Regions from separate parts of the Yersinia aldovae 670-83 genome, predicted to be linked through region 2. Evidence: predicted binding sites of a transcription regulator. Region 2 holds the regulator's gene; the other holds the start of a gene.

Region 1 (15,325 bases), 860 kb from region 2:
GCTCTAAGAGTTAATGACAATACTGCTGATAGCACGGTTTACCGCACCAGAGGCACTCCGACGGCTTACACCGTTACGACCCCAACGGCACGACTCCCCTTCATTTGACTTTACAGCCGTCTGGAAACACAGATAAATCGTGCTCTGTCGATATTATCAAGCCAATGCTTGCGCTAATAAGGTAATCGGATGCTCGCACTTTTTGCTGGTCGACATCTCAATTTGCCATTTGCAGGTTTCACAGTCGGTAATCACCAAATCCACCCCGCTATCCTCAATTTGCTGGAATAACGATGCACCTATTCCCTGCGCTGTGGCGTAGTTTTCTGATTTAAAACCATAAGTTCCGGCAATACCGCAGCACTGAGAGTCCAGAACCACCAACTCGATACCAGGAATGCGCTGTAGCAAGGCCAGGGTATAAGCCGTCCAACCCATTTTTTCCATATGACAAGGCGTATGATAAGCAATGCGCAACGGCTTGTTTTGCGAAGAAAATAACGGTTTTAGTGGTAACTCACGACCCTGATCCAGCAAGCGATAGAGGTAACGTGTCGCCAGTTCCACTTTATCGCGCACCGGCGCGGTATCAACATCGAGCAAGTGCGGATATTCATCGCGCAAGGTGAAGGTACAGCTCGAAGAGGTTGCCACCACCGGAATATCCCGCCCGATCACTGCGTCGGTCAGTGATTCCAGATTGACTCGCGCCTGCTTTTTCGCCTGCTCAATAAAGCCATTCGCAATCAAGGGTACGCCACAGCACTTTTCCCGTTTCAGCAGTTGCACACCAATGTTCATTGCATTGAAAACACTGACTAAATCTTTACCCAACTGCGGGTGATTGTAGTTAACGAAGCAACCGTGGAAAAATGCGACCTGTTCAGCATATTGCTGCTGTTTTTCTGCCTGTTTGCGATACCAACGGCGAAATGTCCCGAAGGAGTATTTCGGCAATTCACGCCGATGATCAATCTTCAGCGCCTTATCCAACAAGGCGCGCACCGGTTTTAACCCCGTGACCGCATTGATGACTGGCGCGAACGGCGTCGAAAGTGTGCCCATAATGTCGGTATGGCTGAGGATAGCATCGCGTAATTTAGGTTTATTACTGCTGTAACTAGCTTTAGCGCGCTGGATGATGTCACCAATTTTGACATCAGACGGACACGCCACTTCGCAGCGTTTGCAGTTGGTACAATATTTCAGTGCCTCATCGTACAGCGCCGGATCTTTTAGGCGCAGCCGCTCGCCGTCTGGACCGGCCTGTTTCGGCCCCGGATAGAGTGGGTTAACTTTCGCCACCGGGCAATAGGTGGTGCAAACCGTACATTTGATACAACTTTCAAAGCTGTTATCGCGCGGCAGATGATGCTCCTGAGGTAAGGTTTTACTCTCATCGTGCTTTGGCAACCACGTCATAATGTGACCTCCATAGCGCCGACAATCTGTTCTGCGACAAATAACGCGCTGGTCAGCGAAACCCCCGCGCCACAACCTTGTTGCAGCGGATCATATCCTCCCAGTACCGCACCGATAGCATGTAGGTTATCCAATGCAACACCACCACGCAGGGCGCGTAAGCGGTTGTCAGTTTTAACACCAAATTGCAGATAAGGCTGTGGTGCAAACATGTTGCTGTGGCTCCAGTCGGCGCGGTTCGGCAGCGATAAGATATCCAGATCCAGTATCGGCTCATAAACCTGCTCAAAAGTGGCAACCAGCCCGTTGCTGAAGAAGCTGCCACTGGCGAGAACCATATGTGCCGCACGCAAGGGGATATCCCCGTGATTGCGGCTATACAGTCCGGTAATTCGGTCACCCACCAACTCAGCCCGTAATACCGCATCACCCGGCATGATAATGCCGCCCAATTGCTGGAAACGGTGGCGCAGAGCCTGGTGTAGGCGCATACCGAGCAGTGAAGGCGGCAGTGTTGGCAGCAGTTGAATAGGTTTACCTACCGCCGCGCGCAGTGCGTCCAGTGGGGCGGTGGCTTCCAACCCGATGCAGGCCGGCAGTAAAATCATGTCAGCCGCAGAGGACAGGCGCGATAATTCATCAGCCAACGGTTGCAGGTTTTCCGGTAGATCCAGCAAACGGGCGATATTCACCGCGCGGAATTCGCTGGGATTATCCCGCAAGCGATCCAGTGCCGGTAAGTGCAGATAATCGGCTGTGGCTTCAACACCTTGATCCTGCAAGGCACTGGCGACCATCTGCGGTTGAAAATCGAGGAAACCTTCAATTCCAATCACCGCGAATTTTTGCCACGGCAGAGGGCCGTCTAATGGTGCAACCGGAATATCGGCAGGACTTAACCATGTTGGGCGACAGCCACCCAATGGAGTAAGGCGCAGGTGGTTCTGAGCCGCACTTCCCACCAATTTCAAGCCGCAGCGCTGTAACAGAGACTCCGCGTCCAACGCCAGTTTCGCCACTTGCCCCATTTTGCTGTAAGGATGTTCCGGCGCGAGTTCGGCCAACGCACTGAGTGCCGAGAGCGGTTTGCTAACAGCTCGCCCATCAGGTAATTTTGCCAGCAGATCCAGCGAGCCTGAGGAGAAATGCAGCGCATTTTGACCAGCGCTGACAATCGCGCAATATTTGCCTTGTTCGGCCAGCTTGATACCACAGGCTAGCCCGGCTAAACCACCGCCGATGATTATGACATCAAATTTCATCGTGTTTCTCCTCAGCGGATGCTGTAGGCGGGCTATCATCCAAGCCACACAGCCCCTGATAAACCCAGTGAGTGAACTCGCTTTCCCGCAGCGCATCGCCCCAGGCTATCGGGCGCACACCTTTCCAGCGCTCATTAAGGAATTGCGTCAGTTGCTCACGGGATTGTTGCGGCGTGGTCACGTTGAAACGATTGAGTAAACCGGCGGCACGGCAGGCGCACAGTTCCCCCTGACAGGTTCCCATGCCCACGCGGGTTCGGCGGCGTAAATCGAGCAGGTTATTGACCGATAACGATTCAACCGCATAGCGCACTTCACCGGCGGTTACCGCTTCACACTCACACACTAAACTGTTATCCAGCCGATTACCGGCCAACAATTGTGTTGCGCGGTCACCGTGGCGATAAACCGCCGAGCCACGAATGCTGGCGGGCAGAGAGATCACTTTGCTTAACGTTTGTTCTGCTGATTGCTGCGAACCGGGCAGCGGCTCTTGAGCGGTAGTGCACGCGGCGCTAATACCCAATTTCTCACACACTTTGTCCGTCGCCCATTCCGCCATCAGCCGATAGGTCATCAGCTTGCCGCCGGTAATGGTGATAAAACCCTCCAGCCCATCGCGACTGGCATGATCAAGCAACACGATGCCACGGCTCACATTTCGCCCCGACGGGTCGTCGTCACTGGCAACCAGCGGCCTCACACCAGCGTAAGCTCGTAGAATGCGGGTTTGCGCCAGCCGTGGTGAGAGTTTCGAACCTTCCCGAATTAAGGTATCGACCTCGTGTGGCGTGACGACCATGTTATCTATCTGATCGTACTCAATATGGGTTGAGGTCGTACCGATCAATGAAATGGTATCGCCTGGCACCAGAATGTCAGCATCGGCCGGTTTGCGGCAGCGGTTGATCACCATGTTGTTGATCCGATGACCCAGGATCAACAACGCACCTTTAGCGGGGAACATGCGAATACGAAGATCGGCATATTCCGCAATGTGTTGCCCCCAGATCCCGGCAGCATTCACGACAATCTGCGCATGAATATCATATTTCCGCTGGTTTTTATGGTCGAAAACACGCACGCCGCTCACGCGATCAGCACTGCGCAGTAAACCAACGACTTTATGATAGGTCAGGACATTCGCACCGTGTTCGCGGGCATCCAGCATATTAGCGGCGGTTAAACGGAAGGGATCGACTGTGCCATCCGGAACCCGAACGGCGGCGATTAATGATGGATTAGCCGCCGGTTCCAAACGCAGTGCCAGTTTCGGATCAATAGCTTCAGCCTCAATTCCGGCATCACGACATTGAGCGATAAATTGCTGTTGATACTCCAACGAATCTTCCGGCAGCGTGATAAACAGGCCGTCGGTCTGCTCAATACAGTGGCGGGCAATGCGTTTAAGAATGCGATTCTCTTCAATACATTCACGGGCTGATTCACTGTCCGTCACGGCATAGCGTGCGCCACTGTGTAGCAGGCCATGATTACGTCCCGTCGCGCCGGTGGCAATGTCATGCCGTTCCAGCAATGTACATGCCAGACCACGGCGGGCGCAGTCTCGGGCGATCCCGGCACCGGTCGCACCACCACCAATGATGATGACATCAGTTTCTGTGTACGGAGAAGTGTTCGTCATGCAAGACCCCACATTATCAGACAGCCGCTGGCGGCTAATTATGAGTCTATTGAGCCACAATATTTAAGGTTATTGTTTGATAAGGAACAAAAACGAACCAAAAACGAACCAAAAACGAAACTAATATGGTGGTTAAAAACCATGATTGTGATCAAAGTCACAAGTGATTTGTCATTATGGGTTTCAAAATGTTAACCAATCGCTCAAAATCGCCGCTGCTTTCATAAAACTGTAACAAATGCGCCTTCACTCACAGATAAAACCTCAGATTTTATCTAGCATGGCGTTCGTTATAGAACATAAACGACAGCGGGTTAACGGGTTAACCACTGTCTACGTTTAACTAACGGCTACATTTTATTAACAGATAGACACCAGGCTATATCAGACTCAAAAACGACAAAAAAGCCATCGGAGGCACTCATGTTGAGCATTTTTAAGCCCGCGCCACATCAGGCACGGCTTTCCGCAGATCGCGTTGATCCAACCTACCGCCGCTTACGTTGGCAAATCTTTATGGGTATTTTCTTCGGTTACGCTGCCTACTATCTGGTGCGGAAGAACTTTACTCTGGCCATGCCGTATCTGATCGAACAAGGGTTTTCGCGCGGAGATCTGGGATTCGCTCTATCCGGTATTTCTATCGCCTATGGTTTCTCAAAGTTCATCATGGGTTCGGTTTCTGACCGTTCAAACCCACGGGTCTTCCTTTCTGCCGGTTTGATTCTCTCGGCGGCCGTGATGCTGTTTATGGGCTTCGTGCCGTGGGCAACCTCCAGTATCGCCGTAATGTTCGTGCTGCTATTCCTGTGCGGCTGGTTCCAGGGAATGGGTTGGCCGCCATGTGGCCGAACTATGGTGCACTGGTGGTCGAAGAAAGAACGCGGCAGTATTGTGTCAGTCTGGAACTGTGCCCATAACGTGGGTGGCGGCTTACCACCACTGCTATTCCTGTTAGGGATGGCATGGTTTAACGACTGGAAAGCCGCGCTTTATATGCCTGCTTTTGGTGCCATTCTGGTGGCATTGATTGTCTTCGGCCTGATGCGTGATACCCCGCAATCCGTGGGCTTACCACCGATTGAAGAGTACAAAAACGACTACCCAGACGATTACAGTGAAGAAGCGGAAGAAGAACTGACCGCGAAACAAATCTTCATGCAATATATTCTGCCCAACAAGCTGTTGTGGTATATCGCGATTGCTAACGTTTTTGTTTATTTGCTGCGTTACGGCATCCTCGACTGGTCACCGACCTACCTGAAAGAAGTCAAACACTTCGCATTGGATAAATCCTCATGGGCTTATTTCCTGTATGAATACGCAGGTATTCCAGGGACGCTGCTGTGCGGTTGGATGTCGGACAAAGTGTTTAAAGGTAACCGTGGTGCAACGGGTGTGTTCTTTATGATACTGGTCACTATCGCTACCATTATTTACTGGCTGAACCCGGTCGGTAACCCAGGTATTGATATGGCCTGTATGATCACCATCGGCTTCCTGATCTATGGTCCGGTCATGCTGATTGGTTTACATGCACTTGAATTGGCACCGAAAAAAGCAGCCGGTACTGCGGCAGGCTTCACCGGTCTGTTCGGTTATCTCGGTGGTTCGGTTGCTGCCAGCGCCATCGTCGGTTACACCGTTGACTACTTCGGTTGGGACGGCGGCTTTATGGTGATGATCGGCGGTAGCATTATTGCGGTTCTGTTACTGATAGTTGTCATGTTCAGTGAGAAGAAGCATCACGCAGAACTGGCAAGAAAGCAGGGTTTATAATTTCATTATAAATATACCCAGCGTATTAAGTAGCTTACAGGCTGTGCCGTTATCTATGGATTAATAGCGACACAGCCTTTTTCATATCCTGAAATTGATAAATGGAGCACTATCAATGCAAACAATGAAAACCCACATCAAAACCCTGTTGGCGAGTATGATTCTGGCATCCTCAGTCGCAGGCATGGCACACGCGACAGAATCCTTAGCTAAAGATAAATCAGCCGATAAAGTGGTTATCGCGCACCGCGGTGCCAGTGGTTATTTACCGGAACACAGTCTGCCTGCTAAAGCGATGGCTTACGCGCAAGGTGCTGATTATCTTGAGCAAGATTTGGTTATGACCAAAGACAATGAGTTAGTGGTGCTGCACGACCACTACTTGGATCGCGTCACCGATGTTGCCGATCGCTTCCCTGATCGCGCCCGTAAAGATGGTCGTTATTACGCTATCGACTTTACACTGCCGGAAATCAAGTCACTGAAGTTTACCGAAGGCTTTGATATTGATAAAGACGGTAAAAAAGTGCAGAGCTATCCGGGCCGCTTCCCAATGGGCAAATCTGACTTCCGTGTACACACGTTCCAGGAAGAGATTGAATTTGTTCAAGGTCTGAACCACTCAACCGGTAAAAATGTCGGTATTTACCCGGAAATCAAAGCGCCGTGGTTCCATAAGCAGGAAGGGAAAGACATCTCAACCAAAGTGTTGGAAGTACTGAAACAGTACGGTTACACCACTAAGAGCGATAAGGTTTATCTGCAATGCTTTGATGCCAATGAGTTAAAACGCATTAAAAATGAGCTGGAACCGAAGATGGGCATGAACCTGAAGCTGGTTCAACTGGTGGCTTATACCGATTGGAATGAAACCTACGAGCAGAAACCTGACGGTAAATGGGTGAACTACAGCTATGACTGGATGTTCAAGCCAGGTGCAATGAAGCAAGTCGCGCAGTATGCCGACGGCATTGGGCCTGATTACCATATGCTGGTCGTTGAAACCTCGACGCCAGAGAACATCAAGCTGACCAATATGGTCAAAGATGCACATGCCAATAACATGATGGTTCATCCGTACACTATCCGCGCGGATAAGCTACCGAAATACGCCACTAACGTGAATCAACTGTTTGATATTATCTACAATCAGGCCGGAGTTGACGGAGTGTTTACTGACTTCCCGGATAAAGGTGTGCAGTTCCTGCAAAAACAGAGTCAGCACCAGTAAGTGAGTTATCTGAAATAACTGAAAATAAGAAAATGGCGAACTCATCTACCGTTCGCCATTTTTACTGCTAATTTTTATTTAGCATAATAATCAGTTAGTTATCTGTGCCTAAAAACATCTTACGTAAATAGTGTGGCACCGCATCATCAGCGTTAGAACCAATCACTTCCAGATTCGGTAACATATCCTTCAGCCGTTGATGCGCATCACGCATAATGCAGCCTTTGCCGGACATCGACAGCATTTCCAGGTCATTCATACCATCGCCAAACGCGATACATTCCTTCAGTGAATAACCGATAATCTTAGCAACTTGCTCAAGCGCATGACCTTTCGAAACACCGCCGCCCATCACTTCCAGGCAGGTTGGGAAAGAGAAGCTGACATTGACCCGATCGCCCCAACGTGCATTGATCGCTTCTTCTAAAATCAATAACTTGTCATGATCTTCACAGGTGAAATAGACCTTGCACACCCCGTCAGTTGGCAGCAGTGCTGGCTCAAACACCTGATAGTTGAACACCGATTCACGGAAAAACGCTTTCTGCTCCGGGCTTTCACGGTTCATATACCATTCGTCATTCAGATAGACGTTGGTCAGAATATCTGGATTGTGATGTTCGATGTTATAGAGATCTCGGGCAATATCCGCATCAAGGTTATGGCTAAAAATCAGTTCTCCCGCAGTGTTATGCACGCGCGCACCGTTGGAGGTGATCATAAAAGCAGTGATTTCAAGACTATCGCGGATTTGCGCAACATCGATATGATGACGTCCAGTGGCAAACACAAAGTGCACATCACGCTGCGTCAGCAACTTAAGTGTCTCTTTGGCATAAGGAGTTAAAAGGTGATCAGGCGATAGCAGCGTGCCATCTAAATCGGAAGCAACAACATGATACATAGCGGTATGTTCTAACCTCTGGTGGTGTCGGGGTCTGGATGGCCGACTGATGATTGATGTTGCGCAAAAAAGCGCAATATGGCGCTTAGCGCCTCGGCACGCAGCGGGTCCCGCTCGAACAGGATCTCATGGCGTGCGCCTTGAATGACTTTAGGCTGCCCCCCTTCGCAAGGGTGCCCCGCCAGAGCCATTGCCTGAGAAAATGCATTATGGGCCGGGTTATGTACCACCCGATCCTCACTGGCCTGTAGCAACAGAACCGGTGTGGTAATTTTGTCTGCCTGGGCAATAATTTGCTCACCCACTAACAGGCTTTCGCGTACCCAATGGTAGGTTGGCCCACCAACACGGATTTCTGGCGAATCCGCATATTGGCGTAAGTAGCGACGATAGCGTTCGCGGCTGTGGGTCAGCATATTGACCACATACGGCATTGGCCGCCAATGGCCGGTTCCGATGGCATAGTAATCCCGCAGTTTCTGAGACCTCTCGGCCCAGTCCACAATACGATGCGCCAACCAGCCCGGCATCGGTAAATGGATACCAAACATCGGCGCGCATAGCGCCACCGCATTGAATGTATCGGGATCTCTGGCCAGATATCGTGTCAGGACAGCCCCGCCCATTGAATGCGCCAGTGCGAAACGTTGTTGATAATGGCTGTCGCTGATTTCGCGCTGCACCAACTGCGCAAAATCCTCAATATAATCATCAAACTTGATGACATGCCCACGGTTATGATCGTCCAGCATCCGCCCGGATCGCCCCTGCCCGCGATGATCCAGCACCATGACGTCATAACCTTGTTGGAACAGGTCATAGGCCACTTCAGGATATTTAACGTAACTTTCGATACGGCCAGGCACAACCACAACTACGCGATTATGCTGTGGCGCACGGAAACGAACGTAGCGGATCGGGATACCATCAACACCGATAAACTCATTTTCATCCCTTAGCTGCCAGAAATCCAACAGCGGCCCGTTAACAAAAGCAGCAAACTGCCCTTCGCGGGTTAACCAGCTATTCATGTGATTATCTAACGGCATAACCTGATTGATTACATCCTTTGGCCGAGGTTGCTTAATGTTCGATGAAACCTGAAATTTGGGTAAACCCGGTCATTATGTGGGCCATAGCGCAACGATTAGCAATAGCGTATTGTGGCATAAATTTACGCGTTCAGGGAGTTTTGCCGATGAGCTTAGACTGGTGGTTAACCTATTTACTGACAACACTGATCCTCAGTCTCTCACCCGGCTCGGGTGCCATTAACACCATGAGCACCACCATCAGCCACGGTACACGGGGTGTCATCGCGTCAATCTGCGGGTTACAGTTAGGCTTGTCAGTCCATATCGTATTAGTTGGCGTCGGCTTGGGCGCACTGATTTCTCAATCTTTGCTGGCTTTTGAAATTTTAAAATGGCTGGGTGCGGCTTACTTAATCTGGCTGGGTATTCAACAATGGCGCGCGGCGGGAGCGTTAGACTTACATGCGTTAGCTAACAGTATGCCACGACGTAAGCTGTTTAAACGCGCGGTGTTCGTCAATTTGACCAACCCGAAAAGTATTGTTTTTCTGGCTGCATTATTCCCGCAATTTGTGCTGCCACATCAACCACAGGTGGCGCAATATCTGATTCTTGGTAGCACCAGTGTGATTGTTGATATCATCGTGATGATAGGTTACGCGACTCTTGCCACGCGAATTGCTGGCTGGATTAAATCACCACAACAAATGAAATTGCTGAACCGGATATTTGGCGGGTTATTTATGCTAATTGGCACACTGCTGGCTACCGCCAGAAAAGTATAAAACGCGCTGACATGCCCCCCAGCCACGCCACTAATCGGTTGGGAATTTGCTAGCGAGACAATATCAGGTGAATACCAAACCCGGCGAATAGCACGCCAGCCAGTCCATCAATCCATCGGGATAACCGCTGATAGCCACGGCGCATCACGGGTAGCGCAAATACGCACGCCACAATACTGAACCAGACGAAGGTTTCGCCGACAATCAGCACAAATAAGCCCCAGCGCGCGCCAGCACTGACATCATCGCCGACAAACAGTGAAAACACGCTGCCAAAATAGATAACGGCTTTCGGGTTAGACAAATTCGTCAGAAAACCACGCAGGAAAGTCCTCCCACGGGCAGGCAGCTCAACGTTAACATCACCGTCGGTTGGATTACGTTTAGCACGGGCAGATTTCAGCAACTGCCACCCCATCCAGCACAAATATAACCCGCCACCGACCATAATGATCTGATGTAACCAGGCCATTTTCTGCAAAATCAGGTTCAGCCCCATTAATGCCACACCGGCCCAGACCACAATCCCCAGCGAGATCCCTACCACTCCCAGCATCGCCTCACGACGTGAGCGGCTGGCGGCAGTTTGCGAGACAAAAAAGAAATCTGGCCCCGGACTCATCAACGCCACCAGATGAACCAACGCGACAGTCAGAAATAGCATTAGCATAAATAGGCTCTCATTACAGGAAAGGTGACCGGTTAGTCGTCGTTGTTATCCACATGGTCACGGATCATCGCCATAAATGACGCACCAAAGCGCTCCAGCTTGCGTTGCCCAACCCCATTCACACTCAACAGCTCGCTGGCAGTAATTGGCATCTGCTCTGCCATCTCCAGCAACGTGGTATCGTTAAACACCACGTAAGGCGGAATATTGCTTTCGTCGGCGATAGATTTGCGCAATTTGCGCAATTTAGCGAACAACTTGCGATCGTAATTGCCACCATACGATTTCTGATTCGCACTGCTGCGTGCTTTCAGATTTTGGATACGTGGCACCGCCAGTTGCAACGGCAATTCAGCGCGTAATACTGGCCGCGCGGCCTCGGTCAACTGCAAGGCTGAAAACATCGCGATATTCTGGCTCAGCAATCCGAGGTGGATCAGTTGGCGTAATACGCTGACCCAATGCTCATGAGTTTGCTCGCGGCCAATGCCGTATACAGAAAGTTTGTCATGGCCCATTTCGCGAATACGCTGGTTATTCGCCCCACGCAGCACCTCGACGATATGCCCCAAGCCAAACCGTTGCCCGACGCGATAAACGCACGATAACGCTTTTTGCGCATCAGCCAAACCATCGTAACGCTTCGGTGGATCAAGACAGATATCGCAGTTGCCGCACGGCTGCTGTTTACCTTCGCCAAAATAGTTCAGCAGCACCAGACGGCGGCAAGTTTGCGCTTCGGCAAACGCCCCCATCGCATTAAGTTTATGCCGCTCGATATCTTGTTGCGCACCTGCCGGTTTCTCTTCCAAACAGCGGCGTAACCACGCCATATCGGCCGGGTCATACAGCAGCACAGCTTCAGCGGGCAAACCATCGCGCCCGGCACGGCCGGTTTCCTGATAGTAAGACTCGATAGTGCGCGGAATGTCAAAATGCACCACAAAACGCACGTTGGGCTTGTTGATGCCCATACCGAAAGCCACAGTCGCGACCACCACTTGTAAGTCGTCACGCTGGAAAGCCTCCTGCACCTGCGCGCGGCGTTCGTTATCCAGACCGGCATGGTAGGCCGCTACACTTAAACCACGGCTTTGTAAGCGGGCGGTGGTGTCTTCCACTTTGGCCCGACTGTTACAGTAAATAATGCCACTTTTACCACGTTGGTCTTGGACAAAACGCCACAGTTGATCGAGCGGTTTGAACTTTTCCACCAAGGTGTAGCGGATATTGGGGCGGTCAAAGCTGCTAACCTGAACCAATGGCTGTGACAGATTGAGCAAACGCAAAATATCACCGCGCGTCGCTTCGTCAGCCGTGGCGGTGAGTGCTATCACCGGTAAATCAGGGAAACGCTGTTTTAACTGACCGAGAGCGCGATATTCCGGGCGGAAATCATGCCCCCATTGGGAGATACAGTGCGCTTCATCCACCGCCAACAGCGCAGGACGCCACTGGTGCAGTTGATCAAGAAAGCTCTCCATCACCAACCGTTCAGGCGCGATATACAGCAGCTTAATCTGACCGCTGCGGCACCCGTCCATCACGGCCAACTGCTGTTCGCGCGTTTGCGACGAGTTTAAACACCCGGCCCCAACGCCATAAGCCAGTAGCTGGTCAACCTGATCTTTCATTAAGGAAATTAAGGGAGAAACCACCAGCGTCAGCCCGTCCGTCACCAGTGCAGGAATCTGATAACACAAGGATTTACCGCCACCGGTTGGCATCACCACCAGACAGTCTTGCCCGGATAGAGTGGCGTTGATGATTTCCTGTTGCCCTGGCCGGAATTGCTGATAGCCGAAAGTATCGCGCAATACCTGAACGGCCAGTAATTCCCTGTTTATCACTGCAGCGGTTGACACACTTTTCCCCAACTATGAGATCTGCACAGGCCGGTGAACCGGCCTGTGTCTGAAACTTTTCTAACGCCGGATGACGTTAAAGGACATCGTTCAACATGATACCCATACCCACCCGTGTTTGCCTAAAGTTATAGTCAATCATTGACTCACCATAGCCACTGAACACCTGAGTATAGAAGCGAACATGCTTGGTAATTGGGTAGCTCCAGCCCATTTCAGCGCCACCATAACCGGTATTCCAGTTATAACGACCATCAATACTGAACACGCTATCGCCCAACGCATAACCCACTTTCAGGCGATAATAACCCATGTACTTATTGATATCGGGGTTGTCATCTTTGCTGTCACTTTCAGGCATACGGTACCAAGGCTTCAGATCGACTTCTAAATTACCACGTTGAGCCATCAGACGGGTATATACACGGTTCCAACTGCGTGAAGTGGGGTCTGCTTTACCGTTGGACTGGTGGTTAACACCGAATTCCACTTCACGGAATGTCCAGCCCGCCAATTCATAGTCTGTTGCCCATGCCAGGAAGACTTGGGGTTCGTAGTTAGTTTCACGAAATGGCGAGGACTCATCGCTGTTGGATGCTTGCCACCATGAACGCTGGGTATAAGAGGCACCCAATAAAGAGTTGTCACCGGCAATACCGCGCCAGATTGGGAAGCCTAAACTCAGTTGGAATTTAACTTCATCCTTCTTGGCATTCTGCGCCCAATCATACGAGCTGATAGCGTTTTTGTTAATGTCACTGGTATAGGTATACAATAAATAGTTCGTTTCATACGGATACAGCAGGAATGGATTATCGTGATCCTGCAACATTGCCGCAATAATACTGCCACGCACCGCAGGCGCATCATGAATCTTCTCAACTGCCGCGTCTTCTGCCTGCGCCAACGTTGGCGCGAGTAATAATGCAATCAAAACCCGCCAAAATTTGCCCATCATTCCCCCCATCATCTTACGGATTATTTCTATTTGTAATGAAACAGCTCATTCTACACACAAATGATCTCTGGGATTAGACTTGTTTATATTTATGAATTAACGACTGGAAAACAACAAAATAGAAGCATAAAATAAACAATTCATTAACTTTTGTTGCCGGGCTATACATGCAACGGCAAAGAGAATAGGGAAAATGTCAGTGACAACGTTAACGTTGGAGGATGCCCGCCGCATGATCGGCGACGTGTTTGTGTATCACATGCCGTTTAATCGCGAGTTAGGGCTGAGATTAACCCGTTTTGAGCAAGATTACGCTGAAATAACCTTCGATAATAATGACAAACTGGTCGGCAATATTGCACAGCGCATTCTGCATGGCGGTGTGATCGCCGCAGTACTGGATGTGGCTGCCGGGCTGGTGTGCGTAGGGAATAGCCTGGTGCGTCATGAACCACTGATCAAAGAGCAACTGCAAATGAAGCTGGCTAAAATGGGCACTATCGACCTGCGTGTCGATTACCTGCGCCCTGGCCGTGGCGAGCATTTTATCGCCAGCAGCAGTATCTTACGCAGCGGTAACAAGGTGTCGGTAGCCCGAGTTGAGCTGCATAATGAAAGCCAAATGCACATTGCCAGCGCGACGGCGACCTATTTGGTTGGCTGATATGACCAACAGCGGTGATGATTCGTAGCGCAAACTTAAGTACACTCACCGCATCACCTTTCTGGTTTCGAGCAACACCATCTTATGGATAAACAACGAACCCGTCAGGGCATTTTCTTTGCTCTGGCTGCCTATTTTATATGGGGCATTGCACCTGCTTATTTCAAACTCATCCAACAGGTGCCAGCGGATGAAATTCTGACGCATCGCATTATCTGGTCATTTTTCTTTATGCTGATTTTACTCACCGTCAGCCGCAATTGGCCGCAGGTGCGCAGTGCCATTCAAAATCGTAAGCGCCTGCTATTGCTGGCGGTAACCGCCGTATTGATTGCCAGCAACTGGCTGCTGTTCATTTGGGCGGTCAACCACAATCATATGCTCGAAGCCAGTCTGGGCTATTTTATTAATCCGCTGGTGAATGTGTTATTCGGTATGCTGTTTCTCGGGGAACGTTTTCGTCGTATGCAGTGGGTGGCAGTCTCGTTGGCCTTTGGTGGGGTATTAATCCAACTGTGGCAGTTTGGTTCGCTGCCGGTGATTGGTTTAGGTCTGGCGATTACCTTCGCGTTATATGGCTTGATTCGCAAGAAACTGGGGATTGATGCGCAAACCGGTATGTTGGTCGAAACCCTGTGGCTATTACCCATTGCTGCGGTCTATCTGTTCTTTATTGCTGATAGCCCAACCAGCCACATGAGTGCCAATGCCTGGTCGCTAAACGTGCTGCTGGCCGCCGCAGGGGTGATTACCACGATTCCGTTGTTGTTCTTCACTGCCGCCGCCACACGCTTAAAACTGTCGACTCTGGGCTTCTTCCAATATCTTGGCCCAACATTGATGTTTATTTTGGCGGTAACCTTCTACGGCGAGACTATCGGCAACGATAAAATGGTGACTTTCGCCTTTATTTGGGCGGCATTATTGTTGTTCACACTGGATGCGCTCTATACCCAACGCAAGTTACGTGCTTAACAGTTAAAATGCTTAAAAAAAAACCGATAACATTGAGTTACCGGGCTTTTTTATTCATCCATACCCTAAATAATTCGAGTTGCAGAAAGGCGGCCATTGAGTAACAAATCGGTCGGGAACCGATTTGAACA
Region 2 (15,325 bases):
AGTTGCTCATTGACCCTGAAAGTAATCTCGTGACGACCATTGCTCAATGCCTGCACTTCGTGCTGCAACACTTTCAACATCAAGGGGATATCTACCCGCTCATTCATATCCACATTCGGCGCGGCTTCAATACGCGATAACGTCAGCAACTGCTTCACCAGCCCATCCATCCGCTTGGTCTGCTCCTGCATTGTGCCCAAAGCCTTATCGCGCAACGGCCCTGTCAACGCTTGGTCATGCATCATTTCCAGATAACCTTGCAATACTGTTAATGGCGTGCGCAATTCGTGGCTGACATTAGCAAAGAAATTGCGCCTTGCCCCCTCCAACTGACGCATCTGGGTCACATCGCGGGCCACCATCAGCAATTGCCCTTCGGTATAAGGCATCACCCGGAACTCCACGAAATAACCATTATTCAATTGCAGGGTTAACGGACGGGCGAACTCTTGCTGTTGCAGATATTGGCTAAATTCCGGATAACGCAATAAATTGAGGATATGCTGACCGTTATCCTCTGGCCATCGGAACCCCAGCAGATGTTGAGCCAGGCCGTTACACCAGAAAATATTGCCCTCGATGGTGGTGATAACCACTGCATCCGGCAGTGATTCCGCCCCACTGCGAAAACGCTTGATAAGCAATGCCAGTTCACGCCGACGCCTGCGATTACGCAGTTGCATCTGGTATAAACCATAAAATAGCGGCTCCCAACTCCAGCGGCCAGCAGGCGGGGTCATACTGCGGTCTAACCATAGCCAGTGGGATAATTTGAGTTGGTTATAAAAATTCCAGACCAGTGCTGCGACGACCGAAACTAATAATAGCCACGGCAAATAGCCGATGACAGCACCTAACAAGAGTGCGGGCAAACAAAAAAGAGCCAGCTCTATAGCCAGCATTTTCCATGATAAGCGTTCTAACACAACGAATTCTCCGGCACTGAAAACTCAGTAGCGCGTTGAGAAACGGTATCCGGTTCCCCGGACAGTTTGTACCATTTTATCATGGCCATCAGTTTCAAGCGCCTTACGTAACCGACGAATATGCACGTCAACCGTGCGGTCTTCTACATAAACGTTAGTGCCCCAGACATAATTAAGCAACTGTTCACGGCTGTATACCCGCTCGGGATGAGTCATAAAGAAGTGCAGCAGTTTGAACTCGGTCGGCCCCATATCGAGCGCGTGTTCATTAGACATGACACGATGCGATGAAGGATCAAGACTTAACCCTTGCATTTCAATCACTTCTTCGACTGCCATTGGCGATATTCGACGCATCACAGCTTTAATACGTGCCACCAACTCTTTTGGCGAAAAAGGTTTAGTAATATAGTCATCCGCGCCCACTTCCAGCCCACGCACCCGATCTTCTTCTTCGCCACGGGCGGTCAGCATCATCACTGGTATATCCCGTGTTAATGCTTCACGTTTCATATGTTTAATAAACTGGATACCCGAGCCGCCGGGCAGCATCCAGTCCAACAGCACTAAATCAGGGAAAGGCTCCGACAGGCGCATTACCGCACTGTCATAATCTTCGGCTTCTAACGGTTGGTAACCATTTTGTTCCAACACAAAGCACACCATCTCACGGATAGGTGCTTCATCTTCCACCACCAGTATGCGTCTTGCCATCATCAACCCTGCCAGTATGTTAGTGGTCACTATTTGAGTTCGGAAGCCATTATGCGTCACTTTTGTGACAGATTTATGAAAAATATCACACATCCGCAACCAATAAGCATAGTGATAAGTTTCATGAAATTTGCAAAATTCAGTAGCCAACGTTGCGAGACGTCTCGAAGATTTATCTCATCATATTTTTTTAGCCGCGACATCCTGTTACCAGCGTTTATAATCAGCGCCATTCACTTTGACCGATAACCTGCCATCGCGGGAGATTTATGCGTATTATTCATACCTCTGACTGGCATTTGGGGCAGCATTTTTATACCAAAAGTCGTGCTGCCGAACATCAGGCATTTCTGCACTGGCTCATTGAGCAGATCGAAGAAAATCAGGTAGATGCGCTGATCATTGCCGGCGACATATTTGACACAGGTTCTCCACCCAGCTATGCCCGCGAGCTGTATAACCGCTTTATTGTCAGCCTCCAGCCCACTGGCTGTCAGTTAGTCGTGCTCGGCGGTAATCATGATTCAGTGGCAACATTGAATGAATCGCGCGGTTTGCTTTCATACCTGAATACCACCGTAATCTCCTGTGCCAGCAACCGGTTGGAACAACAAATTATTATTCTAAAAAACAGGCAACAGCAACCGGCAGCCATACTCTGCGCCATTCCGTTCTTGCGGCCTCGTGATTTGGTCACCAGTCAGGCGGGTGAATCCGGTGGGCAAAAGCAACTGGCATTACAAGAAGCCATCGCAAACCACTATCAGGTGCTCTACCAACAGGCCGTGGAACTGCGCACCAAGCTTGGCCTGCCACTGCCCATTATTGCCACAGGCCATCTGACCACCGTCGGCGTCACCACTACTGACTCGGTCCGTGATATCTATATCGGTACATTGGATGCTTTCCCCGCGCAAGCCTTTCCGCCAGCAGATTATATTGCTTTAGGCCATATCCACCGTGCCCAGCAAGTGGCTAAATCTGAGCATATCCGCTATAGCGGCTCACCCATCGCTCTCAGTTTTGATGAGTTAAGCAAAGAGAAAAGTGTTTATCTGGTTGAATTTTCGCAACAAACATTGGCGTCAGTAACCCCACTTTTCATACCACAATTCCAACCCATGCAGCTAATCAAAGGTGACTTAATACAGATAGAGCAGCAACTGGCTGTATTCTCTCATCATCAGGGCTTACCGGTATGGCTGGATATCGAAGTCGCCACACAGGATTATCTCACCGATATTCAACGACGAATTCAGGCATTAGCCGCAGACTTACCTGTTGAAGTGGTGTTACTGCGCCGTAGCAAAGAACAGCGTAATACCAGCATTCAACAACATGAAAAAGAGACACTCAACGAGCTGAGTGTCTCTGATGTCTTTGAACGCAGATTGGCATTGGAGGTGGATCTCGTCGAACCACGCCAACAGAGGATGTGGCAAATGTTCAATCAGGTGGTGAATGACGTTACCTTAGGCAAAGATGCCACAGAGGAGCCATCCGCATGAAGATTTTAAGCCTGCGGCTAAAAAACATTAACTCCCTGCAAGGTGAATGGAAGATTGATTTCACCGTCGAACCGTTTCTCAGTAGCGGTTTGTTCGCCATCACCGGGCCAACAGGAGCGGGTAAGACCACACTGCTGGATGCCATCTGCCTGGCGTTGTATCACCAAACGCCACGTTTGAATGTCACTCCCAGCCAGAATGAACTGATGACACGCCACACCGCTGAGTCACTGGCAGAAGTTGAATTTGAAGTGAAAGGCGTCAGTTATCGTGCCTTCTGGAGCCAGAGGCGCGCTAAAAATAGCCCTGAGGGGAATCTTCAAGCACCTAAAGTCGAACTGGCGTTGTGCGAGAGCGGTAAAATTCTGTCCGATAAAGTGCGCGACAAGCTGGATATGATTGCAGAACTCACTGGCCTGGACTTTGGCCGTTTTACCAAGTCCATGATGCTATCACAGGGGCAGTTTGCAGCATTCCTCAATGCCGATGCCAATGATCGGGCTGAACTACTGGAAGAATTAACCGGTACCGATATTTATGGTCGGCTATCTGAACACGTATTTGAGCAACATAAACAGGCGAAGACCCATCTGGATGCATTGCATCAGCGAGCCAGTGGCATTGAACTGCTCAATGAAGAACAACGTTTAGCTTTGAGCCAAGAAATAGATACCCTCAGCCAACAAGAACAACAGCTCAGTGCAGAGCAACTGGCGTATCAAAATCAAATAAATTGGCTTACTCATTGGCAGCAGCAGCAAAGAAATCTACTGGAATATCAGCAGCAACAGCAACTCATCGAGCAAGAGTATCAACAGCTACTGCCCGAACTGCAACGATTGGCCCGTAGTGAACCGGCAGAAAAATTGCGCCCGTTACTACGCGAGTGCTCAAAAAGCCAGCAGGATCTGCAACAGACACAACTACGCATCACCACATTGACCCAACAGCAGCAGCAACTTCAGACTCGCCTAACCCCCTTGGCTCAGGCACTGGAACACGCTAATACCGCCCGCCAACAACAAGCGGTAAAACAGCATGAGCAAGAAACACTGATCGAACAAAAAGTGGCTCCGCTGGATAACCTTATTGCTCAGCAACAGCACTCACTGGCACAACTTGCCACCCAATTACAGCAATTGCGGGGCAAAGAACAACAAGGTAGACAACAACTTGAACTAAATGAGCAACAACTAAAACAAACTCACCGGCGTCTGCAACAACTGGCTGAGTACAGCCACCAGTATGCCCACCATCAACACTGGGAAAAAAACCTGCCGTTGTGGCGCGAACAGTTCCGCCAATTGCAAATACAGCAACAGCAATCGGTTGAAAGCGAGCAGCAATTACAGCAGCAAGCCATACTACTGAATACACTGCAACAACAAGCCGCAACACTGAATGATCAAGATAAACAGCAGCAAATAGCATTAGCACAGGCGGCCTCGCAAGCAGCCAGCATCCAGCAGCAATTATCCGAATTAGAACAGCAGCAGCCCTCGGCCCAACTGCGCCAGCAACTTGATGAACTCCAACAAAAACGCTCAGTCCGGCAACAATTAGCCTCGTTATCGCCTTTGGCACAGCAAGTACAGGCATTGCATGATAAGCAACAGCAGCAATTAGCCAACCAGCAGCAACAACTAAAACAACTCGAACAACAGCTAGCGGAAAAACGTCAGTTATATAAACAACAAAAACAGCATCTGATGGATCTGGAAACCTTGCTGGAACGCGAGAATCAGATAGTCAGACTGGAAGCGGAAAGAGCCAAACTGCAACCAGGAGAGTCCTGCCCGCTATGTGGCGCGCTGGATCATCCAGCGATTACCGAATATCAGGCAATAAAACCCTCTGAAACAGCCCTGCGCGTTGATAAACAGCGCCAACAAGTTGAACGGCTATCAACCGAAGGCTCGGAACTCAATGCCCAGACACAAAGTTTGCAACAACAGCTCAAACATCTGGAACAAGAATTACAGCACAGCAATCAGCAATTAGCTGATTATCAACAGCGCTGGCAACTTCTGGTGCGCCCATTAGCACTGACATTTGCATTAAATGAACCCGTTGTATTAGCGAATTGGCTGGAACAACAGGAACAATCAGAACAAAACTGCCAACTCAAACTGGCAGAATATGAACGACTCAATCAACAACACCAGCAAGCTAAAGAGCTTCTGACTCAAGCAGAACAACAGCAGCAAAAATATCTGCAACAGTTGGCATTAATTACTCAGCGCCAGCAGGATACCCAACAATCCCACCAACAGTTACTTGCACAGCATCAACGCCAGCAAGATGAATTGGCAAGAATGCGCCAAGATTTCAGTAACGCACTGGTTGCATTATCGCTAGCAATACCTGAAACAGACCAGCAGCAGAATTGGCTGGCACAGCGGGAAGAGGAAAACCAACGTTGGCAGCAGCACCTACAAGAGCAACAGCAGCTTGCTCTGGGGCAAAAAACTCTGGAAACACGGCTTGAGGATGAGCGTCGCCATTTACAAGAATGTATTGACCAGTTATCTGTGCTCATTCAACAACATCAACAAGCTGAAACCCTGTTACAGCAGCAGAATCAGCAACGTCAGGCACTGTTTGGTAGCACCAGCGTTGCCGAAGCACGCCAGTTATTGCGCCAGCAACAGCAACAAATCGAGCTGGCGCAGCAGAATGCAGCCGAAGCCCTGCAACAGGCACAATCTCAACTTAACTTGCTATCGGGTGAACTGGCGGGATTAGAACAACAACATCAACAAAATCAGCAACGCGCAATCACCGCGCAGGCTGAATTACAGCAAGCACTGGCAAGCAGTGAGTTTGACGATGAGGCGGCTTTAACCGCTGCATTACTGAGCGAAGATGAAAGGCAACGTTTGCAGCAATTGAAACAACAATTGGGTGAGCGTCAACAGCAAGCCAATATCCGTCAGCAGCAAGCCAGTGAAGCACTGGAGCAACAGTTACAATCCTGTCCAATCGGAGTCGATCAAACCACTGAATTAGCAGTATTACAGCAGCAATTGGAGCAATTATTGGCACAACTGAAAGCCAATACACTACGGCAAGGCGAATTACGTAACCAGCTAGAAACGGATACAGCTCGCCGCAGCAACCAGCACGCGCTATTTGAGCAAATTGAGCGTAGCCAACAGCAATATGATGACTGGAGTTATCTCAATCAATTAATCGGCTCCAAAGAAGGCGATAAATTCCGCAAATTCGCGCAAGGTTTGACGCTCGACCATCTGGTCTATCTGGCAAATAACCAACTCAGCCGTTTACATGGCCGCTACCAGTTACAGAGAAAAACCAGTGACGCTCTGGAGTTACAAGTGGTGGATACCTGGCAGGCGGATGCAATACGCGATACCCGCACACTTTCCGGTGGGGAAAGTTTTTTGGTCAGCCTGGCACTGGCATTGGCGTTATCTGATTTGGTCAGCCATAAAACCAGTATTGACTCACTATTTCTTGATGAAGGCTTCGGTACTCTGGATGCAGAAACGCTGGATATTGCCTTGGATGCTCTGGATAGTCTGAACGCTTCAGGTAAAACTATCGGGGTTATTAGCCATGTGGAGGCGATGAAAGAGCGAATTCCGGTGCAGATAAAAGTTAAAAAGGTCAACGGATTGGGAGTCAGCCGTTTAGACAGTATTTTTCAGGTGAAGTAGTATGATTTGGGTAAATCGAACAGGGCATTTACCCAAAGTCATTGGCGTTACAGCCAGGCAGCAAACGAGTGCACCCCGATGAGCTTACTCAAGTAAGTGATTCGGGTAAGCGAGAGCTGCTAACGACGCAGTGGCGTCAAGGGCGAAGGGTTGGCCACAACCAGGCTGCACCACGCACCCCACTCGAATCCCCGTGTAATGCTTTGCAAATGGGTGTCTCACACTCACCGCCAAATACCCACGGACGAATTAACTTTGGTAGTGTTTGGTATAAACGATCAACATTGCTCATTCCCCCACCCAGTACGATTACATCCGGATCAAACAGGTTAACGACATGAGCCAGCGACTTGGCAAAGCGCCGCTCATAATTGTGCATTGCTCGTTCAGCAATTACATCGCCCTGCTCAACCAACGCCATGATCTCGTTACCTTTTAGTGGTTTTCCACTCATACGAAAGTAATCCGTGGCAAATCCGGTACCGGACACAAACGTCTCGACACACCCTCTTTTACCGCAATAACAGGATACATCTTGTTGATATTGCTGCTCTTCTTCATCTTGCCACGGTAATGGATTATGCCCCCATTCACCGGCAATACCATTACCACCAGCATGTACCCTCCCATCAATAGCAATACCTGAGCCGCAACCTGTGCCGATAATGGCTGCAAAAACCAGGTGTTTGCCCGCTCCGGCACCGTCTGTAGCCTCGGAAACCGCAAGGCAATTAGCATCATTTGCCAGCCGTACCGGACGAGATAGTAACCCCGACAGATCCTTATCGAACATCTGACCATTCAGCCACACTGAATTGGCATTCTTTACTTTGCCAGTAAAGGGCGAAAGCGTGCCCGGAATTCCAACGCCAACACTGCCCTGCTCACCGGTAGCCGCCTCTGCATCTGCAACTAAAGTAGCAATAGCCTGTAAAGTCTTCTGATAATCATGGCGCGGTGTATCGATCCGTTTGCGGAAAAGCTCCTGCCCGTCATTGGCCAGTGCGATAACCTCTATTTTGGTGCCACCTAGATCTATACCAATGCGCATAGCGCCTCACCTCATTGACAGGATTATTCGTTGTTTCCACTAAGAGCCTTTAGCGCCAACTATTTTCAGCGATGAATCTCCGGTTTACCAAACGCTTTCTGCTGTAAGCGTACTCGGCAGTTAAGCGGTGGTGATAAAAAAATCTCATCTATCCAGTTTGGACAATACCGCGCTGTGGCACAATCTTTGTCGCCTGTTATTTTAAATTTCAACGGGTTTACTGGTATTTCGATGAAAACGAAATCCAATGAAGAACAGGCTTATGCTATTTTTTTCTTATTCTTTTTACTAGGGACACTCGCGCCAATTCGTTATCATGCCGCCCTGCGTTTGATTAACTCGCGCGCTCCAAGCGCGCCCGAGCCAGGGATAACACTATGCTGTGGTTTAAGAATTTGATGGTTTACCGTTTGAGCCGGGAAGTTTCGCTGTCTGCGGATGAAATGGAGAAACAGTTAAGCGCCCTAAGTTTTACGCCGTGTGGCAGTCAGGATATGGCGAAAACCGGTTGGGTATCACCGATGGGTTCACGTAGCGATGCGTTAACTCATACGGTTAATGGCCAAATCGTGATTTGTGCCCGCAAAGAAGAAAAGATCTTACCGTCACCGGTGATTAAGCAAGAGTTGCAGGCAAAAATTGAACGCCTTGAAGGTGAACAACATCGCAAACTGAAAAAAACTGAAAAAGACGCATTGAAAGATGAAGTGCTGCACAGTTTATTGCCGCGTGCATTCAGTCGCTTTAATCAAACCTATCTGTGGATTGATACCGTCAATGACCTGATTATGGTCGATGCCGCCAGTGCTAAACGGGCTGAAGATACGCTAGCATTGCTGCGTAAGAGTGTCGGCTCACTGCCCGTTGTCCCGCTGACCTTAGAAAATCCTATCGAACTGACATTGACCGAGTGGGTGCGTAGCAAAGAGCTGCCTGCTGGCTTTGCGCTGATGGATGAAGCCGAATTAAAAGCGATTCTGGAAGATGGTGGCGTGATCCGCTGCAAAAAACAGGATCTCTTCAGTGATGAAATTGCAGTACATATTGAAGCGGGTAAGCTGGTCACCAAATTAGCACTGGACTGGCAAGAACGCGTTCAGTTGGTGCTGTCTGACGATGGATCGCTCAAGCGCCTTAAATTTGCTGACACCCTGCGCGAGCAAAATGATGATATTGATCGGGAAGATTTTGCCCGGCGTTTTGATGCCGATTTTATCCTGATGACCAGTGAATTGGCCGCCTTGATTAAGAATCTGATTGAAGCATTGGGTGGCGAAGCTCAACGCTAATTTAAGCGCAAAAAACAACATCGCCCTGTCATGATGAGAGGGCGAAATTTTCACTCATACCGGATCATTTAGATAAATATTTACACAAATATGATGATGCTTCCGCAACTTGCAGAGTAAATTCACTGTTCGCCGGAACATAAAATTTTTCACCTGGTGTAAATATTTGCCAATCTGGCGAGCCAGGAATGAGCGCTTTTAAGCTACCGGTAATCACCGTCATCTCTTCCGGTTTCGCTGTACTGAAATTGTACTCGCCCTTTTCCATCACCCCAACGCTAACTGGCCCAATACTGTCACTGTTAAAACCAATAGATTTCACTTTTCCGGTAAAATACTCATTAAATTTCAGCATAGTTTTGCACCCGCGTCTTAATCAAGATTGAGCTTTCATATTAGAGTCACTATAAATGTTCTGTCACTGATTATTATGACGAAATGGGATCATAATCGGGATCGTTGCCAAAGTAGCGGATAAAACGCACGATTTGGCAGCGGATAGTGCTTTTCCCAGCGAATAAAACAGATTGTTGCGATAAAAATGGCATGACCTAAACACCTTCACAACACAGACGAAGGCTCATTGACAGAAACAGAGAGTGGGTTTAGAGGTTACGTAGAATGTATAATGCCAGTGACGCTTCAAAAAGTATGATCATTATTGACCAGAATGCTGGCATAAAATTAGTGTGTTGATGGATAAATAACTTGAAATTTTTCATCGGCCCGCCTTGAATGGCCCTGCCTTAAACGGCATTGGATGAACGCAAAGGATTTACGTTAGAATGATTACGTGGGTGATAATTGTACTCCCCGCATAATTATCAGGCAATCAGATGGGCCGACTATTTACGTCACAGATAAGTTGAATTACAAATAAGTCATATTACAAATCGAACTTACAATCCTCCGGCTATTTCACTACAAAACTACTTCACCGTTTCATTGGCCAAAACTTGCAAAATTAGCTCGATAACATGCTCTGGTGGCAGAGTCGCATCCAATACATGGTGGGCTGCTTCCTGATATAATGCTTCCCGGCTAGCCAATACGTCTCGTATTTCATCAACAATGGGTTTACCGGTCAGGCTTGGCCGCTGAGCATCTTCTGGCTCTTCAGTTAACCGTTCAACCAGCACATTGGCTGATGCACGCAGATAAAGAACCAACCCATGATTACGCATAAATGTACGATTTTCACGCGCCAACACCGCGCCACCACCAGTAGCAACCACCGTTTTAGGCGCTGTTACGGTCTGCAATGCCATACTTTCACGCAGACGAAAACCGTCCCATCCCTCGCGTGCAACCACGTCGGCAACCGTCATTTGCAAACTTTGCTGCATAAACGAATCCGTATCTATAAACCGATATCCCAACGCCTGTGCCAACGCTTTCCCTATCGTTGTCTTACCCGCACCACGCGCACCTACCATGAAGATAGTTTGTGTCATTACTTGAACGTCCTTTCTCATCAACTTCTGAGGATAAATTCTCAACATCAAAAAACCGACCATTATGTTGACCGGCTAAATACAGCGCCACGCTGTAGAGGCAAATCATACCGATAATTAAGAGTAGTGCAAACTTTACGGACATGTAAAAATTACGATACACCCTCAACTGTGGTGTTGTTTTACAACCTGACAGGGGACTGAGATCCATATCAGGTTGATAATATAATCAGAAATCAACACTGGCCCGCAAAATAAATTACCGAGGCTCTCCTACAGCCACCCGCAGATTACCACCACTTGATAGATAATAGGTTTTATCAAACAGGTTTTTCACATTGAGCTGCCATTTCACCCAATAATGATTAACCGGCAATGAGTAAGAAATGAAGGTATCAGCGGCGGTATAATCATCTAAGGTAAAACTATTTCGCCGCCCGAAGTAACGCGCCCTTGCGCCAATCCGTAGGTTATCGCCACTCCGCCAGCCGGTAAAGCCAAGCGTCTGAGTCAAGAATAGCGAAGCACGGTTACGGGCAGCATTAGCCATCTGATTGGCTTTATTCTCGGGATCTTAGCTAACACGCGCATCAATATAAGCATAAGTGGCAATCGCACTCAGATTGCCCGTCAGTTGCCCGGAGACATCTACCTCAACCCCTTGTGAACGCACGCGCCCTGCGGTACGGGTGACAGCCTCACCATCCACCAACTCATTGACCATGACATTTCGTTTGGCGATATCAAATAGCGCCAGCGTCCCCGTCGCCCCATCGGATCATTCCACTTTACTGCTCACTTTCCATGATTGCCCCTGCTCTGGTGGCAATGAGTCTATTTGGGTTGCGATAGATGAATTGGATTTGAAGGATTCACTGTAACTGCCGTACCACGAGATTTCCGGTGTCAGTTTATAAACCACGCCGGTACGCGGAATCAATTTGCTGTCTGAACTGTCGGTATTGGTGACTAAAGACCGCCCTTTACCGGCGAAAATATCAAAATGATCGTAACGTAAACCTGCCAGTGCACCCCATTTATCGGTCAACTCAATTGAGTCCTGCATAAACCAGCCATAACTTTTAAGGTTTTCACGCTGATCACTGTCTTTGGCACTGACTGCGGTTGAAGGCGGCATCAAACCATATATCGGATGATAGATATTAAAGTTCGAGTTCTTTTTGCCCCGAACCATGTCACCGCGATAAGTTCGATTATCTTCAAAATCAAAACCCACCAATATCTGATGACCGACGCCGACTAAACCAAGATCACCCATTAATGTCAACTGCACCGCCTCACAGCATTAGCGGTGACGTCAGCCTGACGGCTTACACTGGATTGAGCGCTAGCACTGAATGCACGCCGTCCTGTTAAGAGCGCTGCTAAACAGACAAAAATCAGTAGACCTTGAAAATATCGCATACATTTCACATAATCATAAATAAGTCGCGTGTGATAATGATTGTTATTTTCAATTGTATTATGTAGGGAGTTGCGCTGAGAGCGCGAAACTTCAGGAAGGCTCTCTCAATTCTCTCGTTGACGAATAATATTGGTTTTACGCCCGATAATCCTCTGGCAAACCAGAGGTTATGGCACTGCTAATCAGCAAAGGCTGACAAGGAATTATATTAACGAGGCTGGCAAATATAGACCAGTGCTGGGGGGAAATTACGCACGACGCGAATTCTCTTCCAGGTAAAATAACGGGAGAGTAACGGTTCAGAAAGATGGCTATATTGAAAGAGGACTAGCACCCCATTGTTTGCACGCAAACGCTGTTGAGCCTGTTGTAATATTCTGATACTGACCTTGGTTGGAATCGATAACAGCGGTAAACAGCAAAATACAGCGTCATAATCCTGATCCAGTGCTTCAGCAGAACGGCCAACCACCTGTAAACGCAGATCTTTAATTTGATGCAGTGCATGAACAAAATGGGGTTGAATCTCATAAGCCTGCAAACGTGAGTTAGTCGACATATGCGATAAAATACGCTTAGTCAGTACCCCATCCGCAGCCCCTAATTCGGCAATATTGAGATTCTGTGTCCAATTAACCTGATTCAACATCGCCTGGCATAACCAAGGCGATGAGGGGGCTAATGTACCCACGGTGCGGGGTGAGGCAATAAAGCGCTGTAAATAGGAAAACTGACTTTTAAAATTACGCCGGACAGTGTTTAACATAGCCTCTCCTCGGAAAACCGAATGGACTACAATAACACCTTATATTTCTTAAGTTCTCATTAAGATTGCTCTAAAAATTGATTATTTCCATCAAAAAAATAATGGCTTCAATGCGAATGAAAAAATGAAATGAACAAGCCCATTGTTAACGAGGATACTTTGCTGTCACTAACAGGCTTGTGGTATGAATGAAAAAGAATCTATGTGATAGACGAACCATATAAAAATATATTTATATACTAATACTGTATCTAAATATTTCGTTATTTAGCTCTTATCATAACAATTAACGATAAATCTCGGCGCTGGCAATGTACCTGCTGGAATCACCAGGGTTACTCATGCCGATAATCCGATAGTAACCAGCACCACTCGCCATCGCTTTAGCATCCAGAGCTGACTCAACATCCATCGGTGAACCACTAATATTAGACAGCGAAATCACCCCCATGCTTTGCAGCTTAGTGGCTTGAGTTGAATTAACTTCTTGTGCAGCCATAGTGGTAAATGAAGCGGTAGCAATAAGCGTTGCTGCGATGACAGGTAATAGTTTCATAATATGCTCCAACTGACAGGTTATCTGTAACATCTTGTAGGCGTCAATTATGGGTGCAGCAATGCAAGGAGACGTAATGCAATGTAAAGAAGTTCAATCATTGTGAGGGGAGTAAGGAGAAAATACATGAATTTGTGTCAAATCCTGCCGCTACCATAAAATAAAAAATGAACAATACTGAATGCAGGCGTCAGTATATTATCACCGACACCTGTTTTTAGAAATAATTAGTCTCGTTTTGCAACAATCATTATTATATCGCTGGTAAATGAGCCATCTACCCGAATTTCATAATGTCGAATAACACTCTCTGACGCCAATTTTTGCAACTCACGAATAGCCGTAGCAAAGTGCAGTGGTGTGCGCATTCGGGCAATCCAGCTACTGTACTCCAAAAACAGCCGATCTAACGTGACCTCATTTATGACTAACCCGGCATCAGTAAACAGTGACAGCCATTCGCCAGGTGAATAATTCCTCACATGCGAGGTATCACGTAATACCTCCACCGTTTGCAAATAGATATCCAGCACCGGGTTACCGGGAGACGCTACATCCATAAAAATAACGTTCCCTCCGGGGCGTAACACCCGTTTGACTTCGCGTAATGCCAAGCCAACATCATGCCAGTGGTGAGCGGAATAACGGCTGATCACGATATCAAAACTGTTATCAGCAAAAGGCAATGATTCTGCAAGCCCTTGCTGCACATTAATATTAGTCAGTTTTTTATCTGCCGCGGCCTGGCTCACCACCTGTAACATTTGTGCCGAAAGGTCATAAGCAACGACTTCTTTCACCACCGCAGCGGCGGTAAAACTGGCATGTCCTGCACCACACCCCAGGTCCAGTAAACGGGCATCACCATGAGGTTGCAATAGTGCCATCAGGCGCTGTAAATCATTACCTTGAGCATGGACCGCACTGGTCAGATAGGCATTAGCTTGATCGCCAAATTGCCGCTCCACTGCATCTTTATGGCTATTTTTTACTGTCATTATGGCCCAGCCTATGGTTTAACTGTTTAAGTTAGCGAGTATCAGACATTAATCAATGTAAACTCTGAGACAAAATTACTATACCCTAAATAATGAGAAGGGTAAGTAGGCCAGAACATCACAATAGCGCGGTTTTATTAAGGTAAATATGATGACAACGCTCAGAGCAATGCGTACTGAGGAACTCTATGATTATCGGAATCTCTTTATAACTGAGTATGCGCAAGATTTATCATCCAACAGTGGTTATAGTGCCGAGCAAGCACTGACTTATGCAGCACAGCTCTTTGATGGTTATCTGCCTGAGGGCGTTAATAGCATCGGCGATTATCTGTATTGCATCCAGAATAAAGATAAGATGAGTGATGATGACCAACGGGTAGGTTATTTATGGTATAGCTTAGGTAAGGATGATACTGCGGCCTTTATTAAAGACTTCTATGTATTGCCCGCTTATCAACGCAAGGGCTATGGTTCGGCATGTATGCAGGCACTGGAACAATTGCTCATTGCTCAGGGCATATTTGAGATAAAACTAAGAGTGGCGGCAGATAACCCACAAGCAAAACGATTATATGAACAGATGGCTTTTGTAGTGACGGGATTTAATATGTCCAAATCGCTGAAACCCAAATAGCCACGACAACCCTCTTATTACGGGTAATGGCAATATTCATAGGACGCTCACAGAACTGCAAACGAGAAAATAAAGCCTGACAACCGGACGAACAGTGATTGAAGCGTGATACCCGCTGTTCCTCTGATAAGTCAGCCTAAGACAAAGTTGAATGGAAATTAAAGCGTTTTATCCTCATCCATCTGTTGCAATTTATTTTTGTACGACTTCACTTTCTGGCGTTTCTTCATCCAAATAGAAAATGATACGACGAAAATTCCGCCTGCCAGGGTTAATACACCTAATTCATGCTGATAAAACAGCATAATAACGAAATAGAG

The links. The regulator PhoB, encoded in region 2, activates phosphate uptake and scavenging genes when phosphate is short. The targets are predictions, from matches to a motif close to CTGTCATAAAACTGNCNNAT.
Region 1: a site for PhoB is predicted at 4,548-4,567, ahead of glpT (glycerol-3-phosphate transporter). Genes of this name have one in related genera too.

Annotation. Positions count from the first base shown of each region.
Region 1 covers NZ_CP009781.1:2,435,775-2,451,099, forward strand. Annotated here, with positions in the region: gene glpC (anaerobic glycerol-3-phosphate dehydrogenase subunit GlpC) at 157-1,422, opposite strand; gene glpB (glycerol-3-phosphate dehydrogenase subunit GlpB) at 1,419-2,684, opposite strand; gene glpA (anaerobic glycerol-3-phosphate dehydrogenase subunit A) at 2,674-4,329, opposite strand; gene glpT (glycerol-3-phosphate transporter) at 4,753-6,108, shown strand; gene glpQ (glycerophosphodiester phosphodiesterase) at 6,233-7,339, shown strand; gene yigL (sugar/pyridoxal phosphate phosphatase YigL) at 7,434-8,243, opposite strand; gene pldB (lysophospholipase L2) at 8,255-9,292, opposite strand; gene rhtB (homoserine/homoserine lactone efflux protein) at 9,442-10,062, shown strand; gene rhtC (threonine export protein RhtC) at 10,112-10,732, opposite strand; gene recQ (ATP-dependent DNA helicase RecQ) at 10,765-12,597, opposite strand; gene pldA (phospholipase A) at 12,674-13,552, opposite strand; gene AT01_RS11165 (thioesterase family protein) at 13,749-14,219, shown strand; gene rarD (EamA family transporter RarD) at 14,304-15,194, shown strand.
Region 2 covers NZ_CP009781.1:1,580,007-1,595,331, forward strand. Annotated here, with positions in the region: gene phoR (phosphate regulon sensor histidine kinase PhoR) at 1-926, opposite strand, end outside; gene phoB (phosphate response regulator transcription factor PhoB) at 951-1,640, opposite strand; gene sbcD (exonuclease subunit SbcD) at 1,910-3,148, shown strand; gene AT01_RS07375 (AAA family ATPase) at 3,145-6,828, shown strand; gene mak (fructokinase) at 6,965-7,879, opposite strand; gene rdgC (recombination-associated protein RdgC) at 8,257-9,168, shown strand; gene ppnP (pyrimidine/purine nucleoside phosphorylase) at 9,233-9,523, opposite strand; gene aroL (shikimate kinase AroL) at 10,098-10,622, opposite strand; partial or broken gene AT01_RS07400 (TonB-dependent siderophore receptor) at 10,882-11,957, opposite strand; gene AT01_RS07405 (class I SAM-dependent methyltransferase) at 12,257-12,814, opposite strand; gene AT01_RS07410 (YdgH/BhsA/McbA-like domain containing protein) at 13,101-13,370, opposite strand; gene AT01_RS07415 (class I SAM-dependent methyltransferase) at 13,598-14,368, opposite strand; gene AT01_RS07420 (GNAT family N-acetyltransferase) at 14,520-15,005, shown strand; gene AT01_RS07425 (hypothetical protein) at 15,164-15,325, opposite strand, start outside.